DNA from 4 places in the Halopseudomonas phragmitis genome. Region 3 is predicted to be linked to each of the others. Evidence: predicted binding sites of a transcription regulator. Region 3 holds the regulator's gene; each other region holds the start of a gene.

Region 1 (5,598 bases), 1.9 Mb from region 3:
TAATATCGGTATTGCCGACTTCCATGGAAATGGTGACAGGAATATCCAGGATCACATCCAGATTCGGGCCGTCGACCGACTGGAATGGCCCGTCATCGACATTGTTCGCCGAGGAGCTGAACTCTTCCATCGGTACCCGGGCACCCTGATCCTGCGTCAGCAAGGCATCGATATCATCCTGGCTGGCGTCTCCAGCCTCCTCCAGCGCGGCCGCCCACTCATCGGCCAGCGCCTGCTCCTCAGGGGTGACTTCATCAGGCTTGCCGTCATCAGCCATCGTTTCGTTCCTCTAGTGTTTCGTTATTGTCCAGTGACACTCAGCGCGGGCGTGGCACCGGCCCCAGAATTTGCAGGGCCAGGTTACCCTTGACCGCACCCAGCTTGGCCTTGAAGGTGGGCACGCCGTTGGCGCACAACACCATTTGTTCGGGCAACTCGACCGGAATCACATCACCGACCTGCATGCTGAGCAGATCCCTGACTTTGAGTTGACGCCGAACCACAGTGGCACTGAGCGGCACCTTGACCCCGGTAATTTCCTCACGCAATGCGCGCACCCAGCGCTCGTCATGTTCATCCACATCTGATTGCACCCCTGAATCCAGCACCTCACGCAAGGGTTCAATCATCGAATAGGGGAAGGTCACGTGCAGATCGCCACCGCCACCGTCCAGCTCGATATGGAAAGTCGAGACCACCACCACCTCGCTGGGGCTGACGATATTGGCCAGGGCCGGATTGACCTCGGAGTTGACGTACTCGAAATTCACTTCCTGGACCGCCTGCCAGGCTTCCTTGAGGTCGACGAAGGCCTGATCCAGCACCATCCGTACCACCCGAAGTTCGGTCGGCGTGAATTCACGCCCCTCGATCTTGGCATGCCGGCCATCGCCACCAAAGAAGTTGTCTACCAGCTTGAACACCAGCTTGGCGTCCAGAATGAACAGTGCGGTACCGCGCAATGGCTTCATCTTAACCAGGTTGAGACTGGTCGGTACGTACAGCGAGTGTACATATTCACCGAATTTCATCACCTGAACACCGCCAACCGCGACATCGGCTGAGCGGCGTAACAGGTTGAACATGCTGATCCGGGTATAACGGGCAAAGCGTTCGTTGATCATCTCCAAAGTCGGCATCCGACCCCGGACGATGCGATCCTGGCTGGTCAGGTCATAGCTTTTGACCGACCCCGGATCGGCATCATCATCGGTATCGATCGCACCGTCATCGACACCATGCAGCAGGGCATCGATTTCATCTTGTGAGAGCAGATCCTGAACAGCCATAAGGGTTTCCTATTGCAGAACCAGGTTGGTGAACAGCACCGACTCAATTACCGGGTTGCCCACTTCTTTTTCCAGCAGGGCCTGAACCGCCAGAGTTGCGCGCTGGCGCAGCTCATCCTTGCCCTCCGGAGTCAGCAATACCTCGAACTCCTCGCTGGAAAACAGCATGACCAGTTGGTTGCGAATCAGCGGCAAATGCCGGTTCAGCGACGCCATGCCGCCCTGATCTCGACCCAGCAAGGCCACACTCACCTGCATATAACGCTGCCGGCCGGCATGGCTGTAATTGACCACGAACGGCGGCTCCAGCGTTTGATACAGCGCCATGGCTCGCACCGGGGCCACTGGCTCGGCCGGTGCTTCGGTGGTCTCATCGCGATCACCGCCAAGCAGAAAAAAACCGACGCCCCCAAGGGAGACCAGCAGCGCCAGCAAGCCGACGCCAACCAGCACAAACAGGGTTTTACGGCTCTTTCCCGACGATTCTGCTGCGACCTGCGCCGCCGCTGCTTGCTGCTTTGCCATGCCAATATTCCGTCACATCGCAGGCTTGAACGCCCGTTTTAACTGAATTCAGCAACTCCCGTGCCAATCTGGGAGTTGTTGAAAGGATGTGTGTAGGATATAGGCCTGAACGGCAAATGTCTTGGGTCGCGCCAGCTATCAAATATAGAAATCAACCAGACGCTGATTGCTGATCTGCTGCACGACCTGATTGAGCAACTCGACCTCCGGTTCAGCATCCAGGCCGGGCTGACTGGTCCCGGCATTGGCGGCAAGCCCTGAGCCGGTACCGCGGCCCTGCTGACCGTCGGGCGCCGAGTCGCCGACCGAAACGCTGTGCAACTCCAGCCCCTGCTGGGTGAAGAGTTCGCGCAGCCTGAAGACCTGCGCTTCCAGCGCCTCGCGCACCCCAGCATTCTGACTGACGAACTGCACCTGGTGTTCCTGACCACGGCTCTGGATGTGAATTTCCAGCGGCCCCAGCTCAGCCGGGTCCAAACGGATTTCCACACCCCGCAGATTCTGGCTGGACATCCACATCACCTTTTCCACTACGGAGTCCCCCCAGCCGCTCTGCCCAAAGGGAACACCCAGCGATTGAGAAGTCGCGGTTACCGCACGGCTGGTCAGCGCACCTTGAGCTGCAGCCTGCTGCGCCGCCCCCAGGCGTTGAGCGGCATCACCCGTTTCGCCGTCACTGCGACCTGATCCCGACACGCTGTCCAGGCTATCGCCCAACCGCGCGGCGAAACTGCTCTCGGCGGCCGCAGGCTGGGCCGTGATTTGCCGCAGATTGAGCTTCATCTCGAGCAGATCCAGCCGCTCCTTGCCGACCGCTGAGCGGGAGTCTTCAGCAGGCTGTGCAACCTTGGACTGGCTCTGACTCGGGTCAACGGCCACTCCTGAGGTCATGGTACGGGCATTGTCCAGCCAACGTACCCACTCATCGGCAATCGCGGCAATGACCTCCGGTGCGGCATTGGCCAGAGTCGGATCGGATACTTCCATCTCGCCGGCCTCGGTCATTTCCGCAGCCAGCGGGTCGACCGGCAACTCCTTGCCGTCGGCGGCAAGGGTCAAGGCTTCAATTGCCACCCTCGCCGCATCCGGATCATCACCATTCAGCAGCTCGATCAACGCCTCAAGCCGTTCAGGGTTCTGGCCCGCCAGGATCTCGGCAAAGGACTCCGGGGTCTCGCCATCCAGTGATACTGCCTGGATCTGCTCGTCACTGAACAGTCCTGCCTGGCGCAAATCCTGGCCAAGCGACAGCAGCAGATTCTGAGTGACATTCATTGCGCGGTCTCCGTAGGTTAATGCATGCAATCGGTAGCGTTACCGACTCCAAGCAAACTACGGGCCAGCTTATTGGAATAACGAAGCGATTCAGGGGGAAAGCAGTGGCTGCAGGCGTTGAAAGCACCTGCGCATGTCGGCCAGCGCCTGTTTGGCCCTGTCGCCATCCGCCTGCTGGCCAGCCAGCTCGGCAGCGAGACAGGACTGTTCCAGCGCCCGGGCACCGATATTGCCACAACTGCCTTTGAAACTGTGGGCCTGCTGGCGAAAACCTTCCCAGTCCTGACAATCCAGGCAGTAGCTCATCAGGTGCAAACGTTGCTGAGCGTCAGAACGAAAGGTGGCGAGCAATAACGCGAAATCGTCCTGCATCAGTTCACGCAGGTTCGCTTGTACCTCTTGATCAAGATCAGGCAATGTTACGGGCATACGATCCTTGTTTATTAGTCAATTCCAGCGCATCAAGTCAACTAGGGAACCTCTGCAAAACGTAGGCGAGGCCGGCAAGACAAGGCAAAAACAGCCGAAAAAGCGGAGTTTACGTGGTGTAAATGAGCATTTTGAGGCTGTTTTTAACGCAGTATTGCCAACGCAGCTAGTTTTTCAGAGGTTCCCTAGTATGCCCAAGCCGCCACTCAAAGACCACCGCCACCCGGTTGCCGGCCGGGCTGAAGCTCATATCCCGCGCCAGCGCCCGGATCAGCGCCAGGCCGCGTCCGGCATAGCCATCGGTACTGTCTTCTGGAACTGGCGGGTTGAAACCCCGGCCACTGTCCTCCACCTCGATGAGCAACTCGCCCCCCTGCGCCAATGGCCGGTGATCCAGCGACACACGGATCCAGCCGTCATCAAGTTGCTGTAGGCGCCGATTACGTTCGGCGTAATATCGACTAAAGCCTGCTGAATCACGTTTCCAGCTGGAGTCCAGCGCCAGCAGGCCATGCTCCAGGGCATTGCTATACAACTCGGTGAGAATGGTGAACAGGCTGCCGGCGTGCTCACGCAGCCCCGGCACATCCATCAGCACCTCTAGCAGAAATGGCAAGGGGTTATGCTTACGAATCGAAGCCGCTCGAAACTGGTAGGACAATTGCCAGTCTTGCGCGGCCAGATGATCGCTGGCCAGTTGACGCTGAGCCGGCGGCTGAATGCCGTTCTCCCCCATGACCACTTCGAGCAGGCTTAGGTCATCCTCTGGGCTACCGTGGAACGCCTCGATATCTTCCAGCAACGCATCAAACACCATAGCCGGGAGCCCGGCCTGGCGCTCCAGCACAGCCATTACCCGCTGCTCGCCAAACTGCTCGCCGGCCTGATTGCGACTCTCGATCACGCCATCGGTCCAGCACAGCAGCCGCTCACCCGGAGCTACCGACAGCACCACCGGATTGGGGTCGAAACGCTCGGCACTGGCCACTCCCAGCGGCAAATGCGCGGAGGGAATCCGGTGTAGCAGTTCGGCCTGCGGGCCGATGATCAATACCTCAGGCAAACCACCGTTCCAGACCTCAACAAGACCTTTGCCCGGACTGATCTCAATGAGTACCGCGCAACAGAAAATGCCCACCGGTAAAATCCGCCCGAGCTTGTGGTTGAGTTCAAGCAGGATGTCACGCAGATGGAAGCCGCGCGCTGTCATGGCATAGAACACCTCGGCCAATGGCATGGCGCCAATGGCCGCCGACAGTCCGTGCCCGGTGAAATCGCCCAACAGAATATGCATACCTCCAGCAGGCTTGTAGGCCGCCAGCAGGATATCGCCGTTGAACATAGCGAAGGCCGATTGCAGATAACGCAGATTGGGCGCCCCCAGACAGCCAGCATGGGCCACCCGATCAAAGATGATCTTGGCCAGCTCCTGATCACGCAACAGGTTGCGATGCTGGCTAGCGATCAGGTCACGCTGGCTCTGCAGGGTCCGGTGCATCTCCTGCATGCGCTGGAACGCCTGGATTTTGGCTCGCAAAATGATCGGGTTGTAAGGCTTGGTAAGAAAATCGTCGCCGCCAGCTTCCAGGCACTGCACCAGCGCCGTCGTCTCGCTCAGACTGGTGAGAAAGATGATCGGGATCAGATCCTCGCCGGCGTCCTGGCGAATCAGACGGGCCGCCTCGAAGCCGTCCATCTCAGGCATCAAGGCATCCAGCAGGACCAGATTCGGGCGCTGGCGAGCAAACTGCTCGACGGCCTCCCGGCCGTTCTCGGCACGGATGACTCGATGGCCCAACTGCTCCACCAGGCGGCCGAGAATCATCCGGTCGGAAGGATTGTCATCGGCGATCAGGACCGTCAGTGCCTGACTGGGACCGAGGTCTGTGGCACTGGCGCGACTGACCGATGACATGATTCACTCGATAGTGAAAAGCTGTTCGAAATTGGAAATGCTCAGAACCTTGCGCACATCGGCATTGCAATGCGTAATCTGGATATCGGCCATATCGCCGCCAGCATGATCACGCAACAGCAACAGCATACCCAGCGCTGAACTGTCGATATAGTCGGTGTCATG
Region 2 (5,598 bases), 2.0 Mb from region 3:
AGTTTGGTATTGAGCCCGCGGGCTACAGCTGCCCTGAACGCGCCACGTTTCTGGTGATAGGTCAATTCAAGCGGCAGGCTGGTTTCAAACGCCGGAGCGTCATCGAGCATGACCTGGCGGGCGCTCGGACAGTACCAACGAATATGCACGCCGTCACGCCAGGCGTCCACCTGAAAGGCTTCCTGCTGGCTCATGTAGCGATTGCCTTCCTGGGGGATCAACTCATCGATCCATAGACGATCACTGTCCAATTGGACGATAAAGCTCTGAAACGCCTGGTGGCGATCATCGAAGCTGATTTTCAGCGGTTCACGGTGTTGCTGCAAACCTTTGAGCAGGGCCAGGATTTCGATGCTCGAACGAATCTCGCGGGGCGGCTGTGGGCCAGCTTCTTCTTCAAACAGGTTTGACACTTAGGTATCTCGGCTCGAACGACAATCGGTCAACTATAGCAGGCTGATGGCCTTGTGACAGCCATCTCAGGCCTTGCTCAATGGCCTGCCTTGACTGCCATGAATTTGACCCAGGCGATCATACAAATTGCTACTGGGTTCGCCTTGGTTGCGCAGCATGTCGAGCAGGCGCACCGTGACGTGCTGGTTGTGATGAACCAGTCGGGCGTTGCGCTCATTGGCTTCACGGCATTGTTGCAAAGCCTGAAGCAGTTCCCGGTATTGAGTGTGCAAGGCTTCGCCGTGAGTGTCATGGATATGACGCTCAAGTTCGCCGGTGGCGGCCAGGCCCTGGCTCTGGCAGTAGCTGGTGAGCGCGCTGTCCAGTTGGCTCAGTGCTTCTATCGCGGGGGCTTTGGCGGCTACCAGAGTGTCAAGCTGCTGTAGGTCGCGGGCGCTGAGAGCGGCCAGTTCCTGGTCCAGAAGCTCAATGAATTGACGCCCGTGCTCAAGGGTACGCTCAATGATGGCGTTAAGGTCTTGCATGCGGTGGCTCCTTGGCGCTAGCCGCCACTCGCACAGGGGGAGTGGCGGGGATCAGTTTTCCAGGTTCAGCAGCTTGTCGGCAATACGGGTGCTGTCGACGCTGTAGTTGCCCTGGGCGATAGCCTGGCGAATCTGGGCGACGCGTTCACTGTCAACTTCCGGCAAATCGCGCAGGCGTTCTTCAATAGCCTGCAATTGTTGTGCCTGGCTGCTGAGCTTGACTGCGGTATCTGCCGCCGGCGGGCTGGCCGGAGCCTTATTGGCCTGGTCTTTGCTGGCGCTTTCGAGCCCAGCATCGCGCTTACCCGCTGCGGCGCCACTCTGGGCGCTACGGCTGCTGCCGTTGGCATTGTTGGAAGCGTTGAAGTCAATAACCATTCTGTTGTCCTCAGGACCTAATATTTTCTATCAACACCTGTAACGGCCGATGTTGGAAAAACTTTAGGAAAAAAACCTGTGACAGGGCGCACAAAATGCCGCAGGTTGCTGATGCCGCAGTATAACCCAGTCGGTTGCTCCTTCACATCGCCACCTGCACCTGCCCGGGGCCCAGAATGCGGGCGGTGACCACTCTGCCCGATCGGGTGTTGCGGACCCGGATCTGACTGCCGGTGATGCCGCCTTCCAGGGCTTCGCCGGGCATACGCACAGCTATCTGGGCGTTGGCGGCGCTGATCACTACCTTGTCGCCACGCCGGACCACTTCATCGAGTTCAAGCTGGCTGGCACTGATGGCGCTATCGGCGCTGATCGGGCGGCGTACCCGCATGCCGACCACCTGGCTCGGGTCGGTCAGGTAGGTGTCTCCCAACTGGCCGATGTCCCGTTCCAGCAAGGCGATATCCTGGTTGCCGATCACGTTATGGCGCCCCAGCGGTCGGACAGCCACTACTACGTTCTGATACAGGCTGACCTGGGCAGGAACAAATAGTCGCCAGCGATTTTCACCTTCGCAACTGACGCGCACCGTGACCCGACCGACCGGCACTGCCGGACTTTCCAGGCTGACGCTGAGGTCTTGGTCGGCACACTGCGGCAGACGCAGGCGCGGGTCCAGTCGGCTGACCTGGATTTGATAGCGGGCCTCGCGGGCACTGCGGGCCAGGTGCATTTCTATTTCATCCTCAAGAAATGCAGTAGTCGCGCCGATAAGCTGATCAATCAGCGGATTGGCCGAGCTGGCGGCGGAAAAAAATACCGTCAAAGCCATGCACTGTTTGAGAAAACGCATACAATACACCTGGATGGCAAAGGTTGCTGCCCGTCAAGTTGTTGGCATTGCGTTGAATCCAGCAAGAAGCGTGCCGTTCTGCTTACCGTGACCCATAATGTCTATAAGGAGTTGCTCATGGCTGGCGTGATGGATTCGGTCAATCAGCGTACTCAGTTGGTTGGCCAGAATCGCCTGGAGCTCTTGCTGTTCCGGTTGGCGGGCAACCAGCTTTACGGCATCAATGTGTTCAAGGTCAAAGAGGTGCTGCAATGCCCCAAGCTGACCTTGATGCCCAAACTCAACCCGGTGGTTCGTGGTGTTGCGCATATCCGTGGCGGTACGCTACCGATTCTCGACCTGAACAAGGCAACTGGCGGTCCAGGGCTGAGCAACCTGGACAATACCTTTGTGATCATTACCGAATACAACACCAAGGTTCAGGGTTTTCTGGTGCGCTCGGTCGAGCGGATTGTCAACATGAACTGGTCAGAGATTCATCCGCCGCCACGCGGGACAGGACGTGAGCACTACCTGACGGCGGTGACTCGGGTTGATGACCAGATGGTCGAGATCATCGACGTCGAGAAGGTGCTGGCAGAGGTCGTGCCGGTCAACGAGCACTTGTCTCAGGGCCTGGTTGACGAGCAGACACAGGCCGAAGCGGTGTCGCGCAAGGTCCTGATCGTTGATGATTCGTCAGTAGCGCGCAAGCAAGTCAAGCGTTGCCTGGAAGAGGTCGGGGTTGAGGTGGTTGCGCTCAACGACGGCAGGCAGGCTCTGGACTGGCTCAAGGCGTTGGCCGATAGTGGCGAGGATGTTTCCAGCCATCTGTTGATGATGGTTTCGGATATCGAAATGCCGGAAATGGACGGTTATACCCTGACTGCCGAGATTCGCAATGATTCTCGTCTCAATGGCTTGCATGTGATGCTGCATACTTCCTTGTCAGGGGTGTTCAATCAGGCCATGGTGAAGAAGGTTGGCGCGGATGATTTCCTGGCTAAATTCAAGCCGGATGAACTGGCTGGCCGGGTGGTCGCCAGGCTGCATGCCCTGAGGGGAGAGGCGGGTGCCTGAGAGTGGATTTGAATTGATTATGGGGCAAGCTGCGTGACGTCATCCAGTCAGGATTTTCAGGTGTTCCGGGAGTTTCTGGAAAAGGCCTGCGGCATTGTGTTGGGGGACAACAAGCAGTACCTGGTGGCCAGCCGGCTCAATCGGTTGATGGATCAGGAAGGCATCAAGAGTCTCGGTGAATTGGTCAAGCGGATTCAGTTCCAGCCGCGTGGCGGCTTGCGTGAGGCGGTCATTGATGCCATGACCACCAATGAAACCTTGTGGTTTCGCGATGTCTATCCCTTCGATGTGCTCAAAAACCGATTGATTCCTGAGTTCATTCGGGATAATCCCGGTCAGCGCCTGCGGATCTGGTCGGCGGCCTGTTCTTCGGGGCAGGAGCCGTATTCGCTGAGCATGGCGATCGATGAGTTCGAGCGCGCCAATCTGGGCCAGTTGCGCGGTGGTGCCCAGATCGTCGCGACCGATCTGTCGGGCGGTATTCTCAATGCGGCAAAGGGTGCCGAATACGACAGTCTGTCGGTTGCCCGGGGGTTGTCCCAGGATCGCCTCAATCGTTTTTTCGATCCTGTCGGGCCGGGGCGCTGGGTGGTCAAGCCGGCTATTCGCAATCGGGTCGAGTTTCGGGCGATGAACTTGCTCGACAGTTACGCCATGCTCGGCAAGTTCGATATCGTCTTCTGCCGCAATGTTCTGATCTACTTTTCGGCGGAAGTGAAGAAAGACATCCTGCGACGCATGCATGCCACGCTCAAACCGGGCGGGTACCTGATGCTGGGGGCTTCCGAAGCTCTCAACGGTTTGCCTGAGCTGTACCAGATGGTGCAGTGCAGTCCGGGGATTGTTTACAAGGTCAAGTAGGGTTCTCTGATTCTGCTGATTCTGATTGCCGCCCGCCCTGGGCGGCAATTTGCCTTTTGCCTTTTGCCGCTTTTTGCCATTGCCAGCTTTGCCGCTTGCCGGTCAAGTCTTGCCGCACGGCGTTCTTTATATCTTCTATCCCATTGAAAATAAAGGGATTGGCGTTTTGGCACGGGCTTTGCTTTTGAACTCCTGAAAGTTATCGGTCGGCTAGCAGCCGGAGTGGGAGTGTCACTATGAGCCTGAATTTTGAGCGTGCCCTGGGGCTGCATGAGCAAGCGCTGAAGTTTCGCGCCGAGCGTTCAGCAGTGTTGGCCAACAATATTGCCAACGCCGAAACCCCGAACTATAAGGCCCGCGATCTGGAATTCGCCAGTGTGCTGGAGGCTCAGCAACAGGGGGGTGCCCAACGCTTTCAGGCTAACCAGACACATGCTCGGCATATTGCCGCTGAAAGCCTGATTGATCAGGCGGCGGGGCTGCGTTACCGCGTGCCGCTGCAGCCAGCCGTCGATGGCAATACTGTGGATACCCAGGTCGAGCAGGCCAAGTTTGCCGAGAATGCCATTCAGTTTCAGGCCAGCTTTACCTTCCTCGACAGCAAGTTCAAAGGGCTGATGACCGCCCTGCGTGGAGAATAACCATGTCCCTGACCCAGATTTTCAATATTGCCGGTTCCGGCATGAGCGCTCAGTCGCTGCGGCTCAATACTGTCGCCAGCAACATAGCCAACGCTGAAACCGTATCCAGCAGTATCGATCAGACCTATCGGGCCCGGCATCCGGTGTTCGCCACCGTATTCAGCAGCCAGCAAAACCTCGGGCCGTCGTTGTTCGCGCCTGAAAGTGAGCCGGGGCAGGGTGTGCAGGTGCTGGGCATCGTCGAATCGGATGCCGAGTTGCAGGCTCGCTACGAGCCAGATCACCCAATGGCCAACGAGGACGGGTATGTGTACTACCCGAATGTCAATGTGGTCGAGGAAATGGCCAACATGATGGCTTCATCAAGGGCCTACCAGACCAACGTGGAAATCATGAATACCACCAAGACCATGCTGCAGCGCGTGCTGACGCTTGGGCAGTGATAAGGAAGCCTTGAATCATGTACACCAATAATGTCGGTGCCGGCGCCCTGGACAACTACCAGATCGACAATGAGCGCTTCAACAAGGGGGGCGAGCTGGGTAAGGACGAGTTCCTGAAACTGCTGGTGGTTCAGCTCAATAATCAGGACCCGCTGTCGCCGCAGGAAAACGGTGAGTTCATCGCCCAGTTGGCACAGTTCAGTACAGTGGAAGGTATCGGCAATCTGAACGACAGCATGGAAGCGATCATGAGCGGTTTCCAGTCGTCCCAGGCGCTGCAGGCATCCTCTCTGGTCGGGCGCACGGTGATCGTGCCGACCGACAAGGCAATTGTCGATACCGCTGAAGGGATCAAGGGCGACGTGGTTTTGCCGCAGTCCAGCAGCAACGTATTTGTGGGCATCTATGACGAGGCTGGCACTATG
Region 3 (5,598 bases):
GGCAGGTCGCGATGACGGAGGATAAGGTTGTTGGTGCTGGTGTCGCCCAGTTCCCGGGCCAGACGTTCGGCCAGGTAGACCGAGCGGTGGTGGCCGCCGGTGCAGCCGATAGCGATGGTCATGTAGCTGCGCTCGCCGGCGGCATAGCGCGGCAGCCATTTTTGCAGGAACTGGAAGATGTCCTGGTACATTTCCTGAACATCCGGCTGGGCCTCAAGGAACTCGCAGACCGGCTGGTCCTTGCCCGAATAGGGCCGCAGGTCAGGATTCCAGTACGGGTTGGGCAGGCAGCGCACGTCAAAAACCAGGTCGGCATCGACCGGCACGCCGCGTTTGAAACCAAATGACTGAATCAGAATCGAGGGCTGCTTGGCATCGCTGCCGAGCAGCCGCTGCTTGAGCTGTTCGCGCAGCTGATAGAGGGTCAGGTGGCTGGTGTCGATCTTGAGATCGGCCAGGTCGATGATCGGCTCAAGCAGGCGCAGTTCTTCGGCGATGGCCTCGGCCAGCGAGTGGCTGCTGTCGGTCAGAGGGTGTTTGCGCCGGGTCTCGGAGAAGCGCTTGATCAGCACTTCGTCGGTGGCGGCAAGGAACAGAATATCGCAGCGAATGCCGGCGTCACGGACCTGCTTGAGCAACTCGGGGAAGCGCCGCAGGTCGCTGGGCAGGTTGCGCGCATCGATGCTGATTGCCACCTTGGGCAGGTTCAGCTCGGTGTTGTTGGCTTCCTTGGCCAGCTCTGGCAGCAGGCCGGCTGGCAAGTTGTCGATGCAGTAGTAGCCGTTGTCTTCCAGCAGGTGTAGGGCGGTACTCTTGCCTGAGCCGGAACGGCCACTGACCACAACCAGACGCATGTTTAGCTCCCGTCGCTGCCGACCATTGTCTGGTACAGGCTGCTGGCGTCCGGAGCCTTGCGCAGTGCTTCGCGCAGCTCGGCCTGGTCAAGCTTTTCGGCCAGCATCTTGAGAATCTGCAGGTGTTGCTCGGTGGCTTCCTGGGGGACCAGCAATACGAAAATCAGGTCTACCGGTTCGCCGTCCAGAGCGTCGTAATCGATCTTGCTTTCCAGTTGCAGCAAGGCGCCAACGGCCTGTTCGCAGCCGGTGAGCCGACAGTGGGGAATGGCGATGCCGTGGCCGAAGCCGGTCGAACCCAGCTTTTCCCGGGCAATCAGGTTTTCGTAGATAGTGTCGGCGTCGAGGTCGGTGTGCTGGGCAATCAGCTTGCCGATCAGCTCCAGCACACGTTTCTTCGAGCCCCCTTGCACACCGGAGAAGGTGCGCTCGGGGGTCAGTATGTGGGTTATTTGCATGACTCTGTTGGGCCGGGATTAACGGTCGTTGGCGCCTTGTTGGCGATCCAGGTGTTTTTCCTTGTGCTTGATCAGCTGCCGGTCGAGCTTGTCGGTAAGCAAATCAATCGCTGCATACATATCCGTGTGCTCGGCGTTGGCGACCACTTCGCCCCCGGCGATGTGCAGGGTGGCTTCGACCTTCTGGCGCAGCTTCTCGACTTCCAGGGTCACCTGAACATTGGTGATCCTGTCGAAGTGCCGCTCAAGGCGGGCCATTTTTTCGTTGATGTAGTCGCGCAGGGATTCGGTGACGTCGAGTTGATGACCGCTAATGTTTAGTTGCATACGGCTTCTCCTGGTTGGCTGTTGTTACCGGGTACCGGTGTGGTACCCATGTTGCCACTTGTTACTACCGAATTCATTGATCTGTATGGGTTAAACCAAACGCTTTCGTTCGCTCGACGGGGCGATGTTCAATGACTCGCGATACTTTGCGATGGTCCGTCGGGCTACGTGGATCCCCTGTTCTTCAAGTAAACCAGCGATCTTGCTGTCGCTCAATGGTTTCTTCGGGTTTTCCGCTGCAACCAGCTTTTTGATCAGTGCCCGGATAGCGGTGGAGGAGAACTCGCCGCCCTCGCTGGTACTGACGTGGCTGGAGAAAAAGTACTTCAGCTCGAAGATTCCGCGCGGGGTATGCATGTATTTCTGGGTGGTGACCCGCGAGATGGTCGATTCATGCATGCCTACCGCTTCGGCGATGTCGTGCAGGACCAGAGGCTTCATGGCTTCTTCGCCGTGCTCGAGGAACCCGCGCTGATGCTCGACGATCTGGCTGGCAACTTTCATCAGGGTTTCGTTGCGGCTCTGCAGGCTCTTGATGAACCAGCGGGCTTCCTGCAGGTGGTTGCGCAGGTAGGTGTTGTCTTCGCTGCTGTCGGCTCGGCGTACCATCGAGGCGTAGTGGCCGTTGACCCGGACCTTGGGCACGGCATCCTGGTTCAGTTCGACGATCCAGCGCTGGTTGTCGCGCCGCACGATCACGTCGGGGATCACGTATTCCGGCTCGCCAGAGGCGATTTCCGCGCCTGGGCGCGGGTTCAGGGTCTGGATCAGGGCGATGACCACCCGCAACTGGTCTTCCTTGAGCCGGGTGCGGCGCATCAACTGGGCAAAGTCGCGGTTGCCGAGCAGTTCCAGGTGATCCTTGACCACCTTCATCGCCTGTTCGAGCAGTGGGGTGTCGCTTGGCAACTGGCGCAGTTGCAGCAGCAGGCATTCGCTCAGGTCGCGGGCGGCAATGCCGACCGGTTCGAATTGCTGAATGCGGTGCAGGACCATTTCGACCTCGTCCAGTTCGATCTCCAGTTCCGGATCGAAGGAGGCCAGAATCTCTTCAAGGGTTTCTTCAAGATAGCCGTCGGCGTTGATCGCATCGATCAGGGCCGTGGCGATCATGCGGTCGGTATCGGACATCGGCAGCAGGTTGAGCTGCCATTCCAGGTGGCTCTGCAGGGTTTCGCCGGTGCCGGTGCGCGAGGTGTAGTCCCAGTCTTCGTCATCGTTGCTGGGCAGTGAGCTGGCCGAAGTCTGGTAGACATCTTCCCATTGGGTATCGACCGGCAGCTCGTTGGGGATCTGTTCGTTCCAGTTGCCTTCGTCGTCGCTGTGCGGGCTGATGGAGTCAAGCTCGACTGGCTCGGGCAGAGTGACTGCTGGTGCGTCGTCGCTGTCGAGGCCGTTTTCCTGGCTGGCGCTGGGATAGTCGTCATCGCCATCGTCGGCCATTTCCAGCAGCGGATTGGCCTCCATGGCCTCTTGAACCTCTTGTTGAAGATCGAGGCTGGATAGCTGGAGTAGTCGAATGGCCTGCTGCAGCTGAGGGGTCATGGTCAGCTGCTGCCCCATCTTGAGGACGAGCGTGGGTTTCATTGTTTGGCGAAATACCTTATGCGCTGAGTCTAACCATTCCGAGGCCAGGCCCACCCTCCCTGTCGGCCTGTGCGGCGGGTGTTAACCAATAAACCGTACAGGCCTCTAGCATGCCTGAAATGTGTGCGCTTTTACAGGCGGAAGGTGTGCCCAAGATAGACATCTTTGACCAACTGGTTGGACAGCACAGCTTCAGCGTCACCTTCAGCGATGATATGGCCGTCGTTGACAATATAGGCCTTGTCGCAGATGTCGAGAGTTTCGCGCACATTGTGGTCGGTGATCAGCACGCCGATCCCCTTGTCACGCAAATGCTGGATGATCTGTTTGATGTCGTTGACCGAAATCGGATCGACCCCGGCGAAAGGTTCGTCAAGCAGTACGAACTTGGGTTCGCTGGCCAGGGCCCGGGCGATTTCGGCGCGGCGGCGCTCGCCGCCGGACAGGCTCATGCCCTTGGTGTCGGCCAGGTGGTGAATGTGGAACTCGCGCAGCAGGGCGTCGAGTTTGCCCAGCCGGCCCTTGCGGTTCAGGTCTTTGCGGGTTTCCAGAATCGCCATGATGTTGTCGGCTACCGACAGCTTGCGGAAGATCGAGGCTTCCTGGGGCAGATAGCCGATCCCCTGACGGGCGCGGCCGTGCATTGGCAGGGCGGTGATGTCCTTGCCGTCGATCAGGATATGCCCTTCGTCGGCCTTTACCAGTCCGACGATCATGTAGAAGCTGGTGGTCTTGCCGGCGCCATTGGGGCCCAGCAGGCCGACGATCTCGCCGCTGTTGATGGTGACCGAGATATCCCGGACCACCTTGCGGGCCTTGTAGGCCTTGGCCAGGTGGCGCGCCTCTAGGGTTGTCATGGCTGGCTTACTCGCTGCGTCTGCGCGGCTGAATGATGATTTCGATGCGTTCGTCGCCACTGGCGCTGGGGCCGCTGGCGCCCGGTGCCCGGCCGGCATCGACTACCTGGCGCTGAATGTCATAAGTGACGTATTCGCCGCGGAAGGTGTTGCTGTCCTGTTCGAGGAAGGCCTGCTCGATCAGGATGATGCGTTCGACATCGGCGTGATATTCGATGGTCAGACCGCGGGCGTTGATCGGCGTCTGGCCTTCGCGGGGGGTCTGCCGGTAAGTGGCCGGGCTGCCGACCGAGACGATTTTGCTGACCTCGCCATTGGCATCGGTATTGAGCGTCACCCGGTTGCCGGTCAGGCGCATGGTGCCTTGGGTGACAATCACGTTGCCGGTGTAGACCGCAGTGTTGTTGCGATCATCCAGGGTGGCGCTGTTGGCCTGGATGCGAATCGGTTGTTCGCTGTCGCTCGGCAGTGCCAGCGCAGGCAGCGAAGGGGTAAGCAGTAGTGCAGTGAGCAGCAGAGGGTTAGCGCACCTCATGTTGGCCTCGTACATTGGACAGCAGCGTTACGCGGCCGTCGTTGAAGTATAGCTGCATGCCGGTGGCGGTAGTGACGCCGCGGGCAGCCTCGATTTTAACGTCCTGGTCGGTTTCCGCGTAATCACGGGGCGGAAACACGGTCAATGCCTCTGTGCTCAGCTTGCGCCGCGGCTGGCCGGGCAGGCGCTGCTCGATCTGCACATCGCCGACCAGTTCGACCCGGTCGGCGTTATCGTAGGTATAGGCCTTGCGGGAAATGGTTTCCCACGGTTGTGCCTCGCCTTCACGATAGAACAGCAGGCGCGGAGCGCTTAGTTCGGTACTGTCGTTGCTGGCCAGGTGGCGGGCCTGTTCGCTTTCCAGGCGGTAGCGCGGTCGGCCTTCTTCATTGCGCTGCAGAATGCGCGGATTTTCCATGAAGAAATCCGGCTGGGCCGGGTCAGTGACCAGCGGTGCCGGAGTGTAACGCGACAGGCCGATGTTCCAATAGCCCACAGCCAATGCCACCACGGTAGCCAGGATGGCCAGCGCGCCGGTTAGCAGGTAGCGGGGCAGTTGCAATTTCACAGGTAGGCGGCCCTTGCACTGTCCAGGGTGCCCTGGGCGTGCATGATCAGTTCACAGAATTCCCGGGCGGCACCAGCGCCACCACAAGCTTGGGTGATGCCGTGGGCCTGCTCGCGAACGAAGCTGTCGGCAGTGGCTACCGCCATGCCAAGGCCGACCCGGCGGATCACCGGCAAGTCTGGCAGGTCATCGCCGAGAAAGGCTATCTGAGACAGTTCGACCGGTACCTGCTGGCGCAGTTCCGCCAGTGCGTTGAGCTTGTCTTCGCGGCCCTGGATCAGGTGGCGAATGCCAAGGTTGGCGGCGCGTCGCTCAACCAGTGGCGACTGGCGGCCGCTGATGATTGCAACCTCGACGCCGGAGGCGATCAGCATCTTGATACCGTGGCCGTCGAGGGTGTTGAACGACTTGA
Region 4 (5,598 bases), 1.5 Mb from region 3:
AAAGGGTATCGCTGCCCGCCGGTCAATTGCTCGTCTCAGCGAACACTTGCTCCAGGCGTTGCAGGTGGCGCTGTTTGCTTGGCTCATCGAGCCAGGCGCCCTCGAAGGCGTTGCGCCCAAGCTGGTACAGTTGCTCGCGGGTTAGCGGCAGGTGCTCGATCAGAGCCCGGTAGTTGTCGCCGATATAACCGCCGAAGTAGGCCGGGTCGTCGGAGTTGACCGTGGCCTTCAGGCCCAGATCGAGCATGCGCAGGATCGGGTGCTGGCGCAGGTCGTCGACTACACACAGCTTGAGATTGGAGAGCGGGCAGACGGTCAGGGTCAGGCCATCGGCGGCCAGCCGGCGTACCAGTGCGTCATCTTCCAGTGCCCGGTTGCCGTGGTCGATGCGGTCAACCTTGAGCAGGTCCAGGGCCTCCCAGACATACTCGGGCGGGCCTTCCTCACCGGCGTGCACGGTGATCTTGTAACCCAGTTGCTGGCAGCGGGCGAACACCCGGGCGAATTTGCTCGGCGGATGCCCGCGTTCGGAGGAGTCGAGGCCAAAGCCGTCGATCTGCTCAGCGAACGGCTGGGCCAGTTCCAGAGTTTCGAGGGCGCTGTCTTCGCTCAGATGACGCAGGAACGACAGGATCAACCGGAAGCTGATGCCCAGTTCGCGCTTGCCCTGTTCCAGGGCCCGACGGATGCCACCAATCTGCACGTCCAGACCGACGCCACGCTCCAGGTGCGCCTGCGGGTCGAAGAAAATCTCCACGTGCACCACGTTGTCTTGTTGCACGCGGGTCAAATAGGCCCAGGTCAGGTCGAAGAAATCCTGCTCGGTCAGCAGTACCGACATGCCAGCGTAATAGACATCGAGAAAGTCCTGCAGATTGCTGAACGCATAGGCTGCACGCAGGCTGTCGATATCGGCATAGGCCAGTTTGACCTGGTTGCGCTCGGCCAGTTGGAACACCAGTTCAGGCTCCAGACTGCCCTCGATATGCAGGTGCAGTTCGGCCTTGGGCATGCGTTCGGCCAGTGACAGGAGAGAGTGGGGCATGGGTATTCCTTGGACTGCGCGGTTGATCAGGCGATCCATGATACCACCTTGGCCGGCCTGATCAGGCCTTGCACAAGCACAGTGCGTCAGAACGTTGATGCGCACCGCCAGCAGGCATGGGTGCCCTTGGCGCCGGTTCCAAAGACTGTTTTTATCTATGAATTTCAGTGAGTTGATAAAAGTTGGTACAGCCATTGCTTTATTCGGGACAGGGGCAAGGCATGCAGATGAGGCGGCCGGCCTGACAATTTGATCTCAGGGCAAAGGCGTCCACCGACACGACCGTGAACAGGGTTGTGAACGTGGACGCCTTTTTTTGTGCCTGCATCGAGGGGTCCGGCCTGCGTCCTGATCGGCGAACCAACACTTTATCGAGGAGCTATTCCATGTCACATGCAGGTAATCGGGCACACCCGGGGTTGGCGACCATTGGTCGGCGACTGGCGACGGCGTTGCTGGGGGTCGGACTGTTGAGCAGCGCACTGGCCCAGGCTGCCGGGCCGCTGGAGAAAGAAGATCTGAAGTTCGGCTTTATCAAGCTGACCGATATGGCGCCGCTGGCGATTGCCTACGAGCGCGGATATTTCGAGGATGAAGGGCTGTTCGTAACCCTCGAGGCTCAGGCCAACTGGAAGGTGTTGCTCGACCGAGTGATCGATGGCGAACTGGACGGTGCGCACATGTTGGCCGGCCAGCCGATTGGCGCAACCATTGGCTTTGGTACCGAGGCCCATGTGGTTACCGCCTTTTCCATGGATCTCAACGGTAATGCGATCACTGTTTCCAACGAAGTCTGGGAGGCGATGAAACCGCATATTCCGCACGAGAACGGCAAGCCGGTACATCCGATCAAGGCTGACTACCTCAAGCCGGTAGTCGAGGGTTTCCGCGATCGCGGGCAGCGCTTCCAGATGGGCATGGTGTTCCCGGTCTCGACCCACAACTACGAGCTGCGTTATTGGCTGGCTGCTGGCGGTATTCATCCCGGCTATTACGCCCCGCACAAAGGTGATACTTCCGGCCAGCTGGATGCCGAGGTGCTGCTCTCGGTTACCCCGCCGCCGCAGATGCCGGCCACGCTTCAGGCCGGCACTATTCATGGCTACTGCGTTGGTGAGCCGTGGAACCAGCAAGCGGTGTTCATGGGCATCGGGGTGCCGGTGATCACCAACTACGAGATCTGGCGCAACAACCCGGAGAAGGTGTTCGGGGTCAGCAACAGCTGGGCCGAACAGCATCCCAACACCCACATTGCCGTGGTCAAGGCGCTGATCCGGGCCGCCCACTGGTTGGATGCCGACAATAACGCCAACCGCGCCGAGGCGGTGAAGATCCTGGCCCAGCCGCACTATGTCGGCGCGGACGAGGCGGTAATCGCCAACTCGATGACCGGCACCTTCGAATACGAGAAGGGTGATAAGCGCGAGGTGCCGGACTTCAACGTGTTCTTCCGTCACCACGCGACCTATCCCTATTACTCCGATGCCATCTGGTTCCTGACCCAGATGCGCCGTTGGGGCCAGATCCCCGAGCACAAGCCTGACAGCTGGTATCTGGACATGGCCAAGAAAGTCTATCGCCCGGAAGTCTACCGCCAGGCCGCCGAGGCGTTGATCGCCGAAGGCAAGCTGCCGGCCTCGGTGTTCCCTGACTTCGCCACGGAAGACGGCATGCGGGCGCCGCAGAGCGAGTTTATCGACGGTGTGGTGTTCGATGGCCGAACCCCCAACGACTACCTCAACAGCCTGACGATCGGACTCAAGGGCGAGCAGAAACTCTGAAACGCCTTGGCCCCGCGGCTGCGGGGCCGGGCTGAGGTGCATGAACATGACCAATCGACTGATTCACTACCTTGAAATGACCGGCTTCACCTGGATGGTGCCGGTGGTGCGCCTGGTGCGCGGCGAGAACCTGCGCGAACAGCTCGGTGAGCTGTTCAACCGGGTCGGTCTGCCGCTGCTGGCGATCGCAATCTTCCTGCTGCTGTGGTCGGCGCTGGCGGCCCAGGTGAAGACCAGCCTGGGCGACTTGCCTGGCCCCGTTCAGGTCTGGGAGCAGGCCGGCAACCTGTATGCCGAGCATCAGGCCGAGCGCGGGCGTGAGCGGGCCTTTCTCGAGCGTCAGGTCGAACGCAACGCCCGGCTACTGGAAGCCGACCCCAACGCTGAAGTGCGCTGGCGCAGCTACACCGGCAAGCCGACCTTTGTCGATCAGATTTTCACCAGTCTGAAGACCGTCTTCGCCGGTTTCGTCCTGGCCAGCCTGATAGCAATCCCGATTGGCGTAGCCTGTGGCCTGAGTCCGCGTCTATATGGGGCGATCAGCCCGCTGGTGCAGGTGCTTAAACCAGTGTCGCCACTGGCCTGGCTGCCGATTGTGACCATGGTGGTCAGCGCCGTGTACGTCTCCGACGACCCCTGGTTCCAACGCTCGTTCGTCACCTCGGCGATCACCGTGATGCTCTGCTCACTATGGCCGACGCTGATTAACACGGCAGTGGCGGTGGCTTCGATCGATCGCGACTGGATCAATGTCGGTCGGGTGATCCGCCTGCCGCTGGCCACCCGGATTTTCAAGATCGCCATTCCCGCGGCTCTGCCGATGATGTTCACCGGTCTGCGGATCTCGCTGGGGATCGGCTGGATGGTCCTGATCGCCGCCGAAATGCTGGCGCAGAACCCGGGCCTGGGCAAGTTCATCTGGGACGAGTTCCAGAACGGCAGCTCCAACTCGCTGGGACGGATCATGGTGGCGGTGCTGGCGATCGGCATCATCGGCTTTCTGCTCGACTGGCTGATGGTCACTCTGCAGAAATGCCTGTCCCACGACAAAACCGCGGCCCAATGAGTAGCGAATAAGTACAGGAGAGCACAACATGTCAGTCCTTCACGCTATCAAGGATCTTGTCAGCGAGCCGCAGCAGGCGGCCCAGACCGAGCCAGCGACAATCCGCTCCTTCCTTGACCTGAGCGGAGTATCCATCGACTTCCCGGTACGCGGCGGCAGCTTCCGCGCGCTGGACCGGGTCAACCTGAAAATCGCCAAGGGCGAGTACGTATCGATCATCGGCCACTCCGGCTGCGGCAAATCGACCGTACTGAACATCGTCGCCGGCCTGCTGCAGGCTACCGAGGGTGGCGCCATTCTGGAAGGGCGGGAAGTGACCCAGCCGGGGCCGGACCGGGCGGTGGTGTTCCAGAACCACGCTTTGTTGCCCTGGCTGACCTGCTACCAGAATGTCGAGCTGGCGGTGAAGGCGATCTTCAAGGGACGCAAGAGCCGCAAGGAAATGCGCGAATGGATCGAGCACAACCTTAAGCTGGTGCACATGGACCATGCGATGCACAAATACCCGGCGGAAATCTCCGGGGGCATGAAGCAGCGGGTCGGGATTGCCCGGGCGTTGGCGATGGAGCCTACAGTGCTGCTGATGGATGAGCCGTTCGGCGCGCTCGACGCGCTGACCCGCGCCCACCTGCAGGACTCGGTGATGGCGATCCAGGCCGAGCTGAACAACACCGTGCTGATGGTGACCCACGATGTCGACGAGGCCGTGCTGTTGTCGGACAAGATCGTGATGATGACCAATGGCCCGGCGGCCAAGGTCGGTGAGGTCTTGAGTATCGACCTGGAGCGCCCGCGTGATCGTCTGGCGCTGGCCAGCGATGCCCGCTACAACCAGTACCGCTCCGAAGTGCTGCGCTTTCTCTACGAGCGTCAGCGCCGGCCAGATGAACATTGAGGGTAACAGGTCGAGTGCCCGTGCCCTGCTGCGGCCGGGCTGGGCCTTCGGTCTTAGTCGCGGAACTGGGCCTTGTCCAGACCGTGGCGCTTCATCTTCTCGTACAGGGTCTTGCGGGCGATACCCAGGCGCAGCATGGTGGCCTTGAGGCTGCCCTGGCAGGCCTGCAGGGTGGTGATCAGCAGTGAGCGCTCGTAGCCGTCCATCAGCTCGGCCAGACTCTGGCCGGCCGGCAGTTCATCGCTGAAGCTGGCGTCGCCCGGCTCCAGCGCCAGTGGTCCCATCAGTACGTAGCGCTCGGCCAGATTGCGCAGCTCGCGGACGTTGCCGGGCCAGTCGTGCTGCATCAGCCGGGCAGCCTGGGCCGTATCCAGTGGCACGCTGTCGCGGTCGTAGCGGGCAGCGGCGATCAGGGCGAAGTGGTGAAACAGCAGTGGGATATCTTCCTTGCGTGCGCGCAGCGGCGGAATGTCGATTTGTACCACGTTGAGCCGGTAGTAAAGGTCGGCCCGAAATTCGCCGGCATCACTGAGTTGCTTGAGATCGCTCTTGGTGGCGGCGATTACCCGCACATCGACCGTTTGCAACTGGTTGCTGCCCAGGCGTTCGACCTTGCGTTCCTCCAACACCCGCAACAGCTTGACCTGCAACGCCAGCGGCATGCTTTCCAGCTCGTCGAGAAACAGGGTGCCCTGGTGGGCGTGTTCGAACTTGCCGATGCGTTTGCCTTCGGCGCCGGTAAAGGCGCCAGCCTCATGGCCGAACAGTTCGCTCTCGATCAGGTTCTCCGGAATTGCACCGCAGTTGATGG

What was found. The regulator sigma-54, encoded in region 3, starts transcription at its own class of promoters, with help from an activator protein. The targets are predictions, from matches to a motif close to ANTGGCATNNANNTTGCTNT.
Region 1: the regulator sigma-54 is predicted to act here: its motif matches at 1,863-1,882, upstream of BVH74_RS09715 (flagellar basal body-associated FliL family protein).
Region 2: the regulator sigma-54 is predicted to act here: its motif matches at 2,228-2,247, upstream of flgA (flagellar basal body P-ring formation chaperone FlgA).
Region 4: the regulator sigma-54 is predicted to act here: its motif matches at 1,227-1,246, upstream of BVH74_RS07810 (CmpA/NrtA family ABC transporter substrate-binding protein).

Annotation. Positions count from the first base shown of each region.
Region 1 is NZ_CP020100.1:2,108,962-2,114,559, reverse strand. Features, by position in the region: gene fliN (flagellar motor switch protein FliN) at 1-277, opposite strand, end outside; gene fliM (flagellar motor switch protein FliM) at 318-1,289, opposite strand; gene BVH74_RS09715 (flagellar basal body-associated FliL family protein) at 1,299-1,814, opposite strand; gene BVH74_RS09710 (flagellar hook-length control protein FliK) at 1,953-3,089, opposite strand; gene BVH74_RS09705 (Hpt domain-containing protein) at 3,180-3,518, opposite strand; gene BVH74_RS09700 (fused response regulator/phosphatase) at 3,685-5,433, opposite strand; gene BVH74_RS09695 (STAS domain-containing protein) at 5,437-5,598, opposite strand, start outside.
Region 2 is NZ_CP020100.1:2,244,062-2,249,659, forward strand. Features, by position in the region: gene BVH74_RS10380 (flagellar brake protein) at 1-413, opposite strand, end outside; gene BVH74_RS10385 (flagella synthesis protein FlgN) at 480-938, opposite strand; gene flgM (flagellar biosynthesis anti-sigma factor FlgM) at 990-1,316, opposite strand; gene flgA (flagellar basal body P-ring formation chaperone FlgA) at 1,459-2,169, opposite strand; gene BVH74_RS10400 (chemotaxis protein CheV) at 2,287-3,228, shown strand; gene BVH74_RS10405 (CheR family methyltransferase) at 3,262-4,089, shown strand; gene flgB (flagellar basal body rod protein FlgB) at 4,326-4,730, shown strand; gene flgC (flagellar basal body rod protein FlgC) at 4,733-5,173, shown strand; gene flgD (flagellar hook assembly protein FlgD) at 5,191-5,598, shown strand, end outside.
Region 3 is NZ_CP020100.1:235,352-240,949, reverse strand. Features, by position in the region: gene rapZ (RNase adapter RapZ) at 1-854, opposite strand, end outside; gene ptsN (PTS IIA-like nitrogen regulatory protein PtsN) at 857-1,312, opposite strand; gene hpf (ribosome hibernation-promoting factor, HPF/YfiA family) at 1,331-1,639, opposite strand; gene BVH74_RS01060 (RNA polymerase factor sigma-54) at 1,730-3,226, opposite strand; gene lptB (LPS export ABC transporter ATP-binding protein) at 3,358-4,083, opposite strand; gene lptA (lipopolysaccharide transport periplasmic protein LptA) at 4,091-4,618, opposite strand; gene lptC (LPS export ABC transporter periplasmic protein LptC) at 4,605-5,186, opposite strand; gene BVH74_RS01040 (KdsC family phosphatase) at 5,183-5,598, opposite strand, start outside.
Region 4 is NZ_CP020100.1:1,689,587-1,695,184, forward strand. Features, by position in the region: gene BVH74_RS07805 (adenosine deaminase) at 23-1,045, opposite strand; gene BVH74_RS07810 (CmpA/NrtA family ABC transporter substrate-binding protein) at 1,432-2,826, shown strand; gene BVH74_RS07815 (ABC transporter permease) at 2,873-3,892, shown strand; gene BVH74_RS07820 (ABC transporter ATP-binding protein) at 3,993-4,787, shown strand; gene BVH74_RS07825 (sigma-54-dependent transcriptional regulator) at 4,841-5,598, opposite strand, start outside.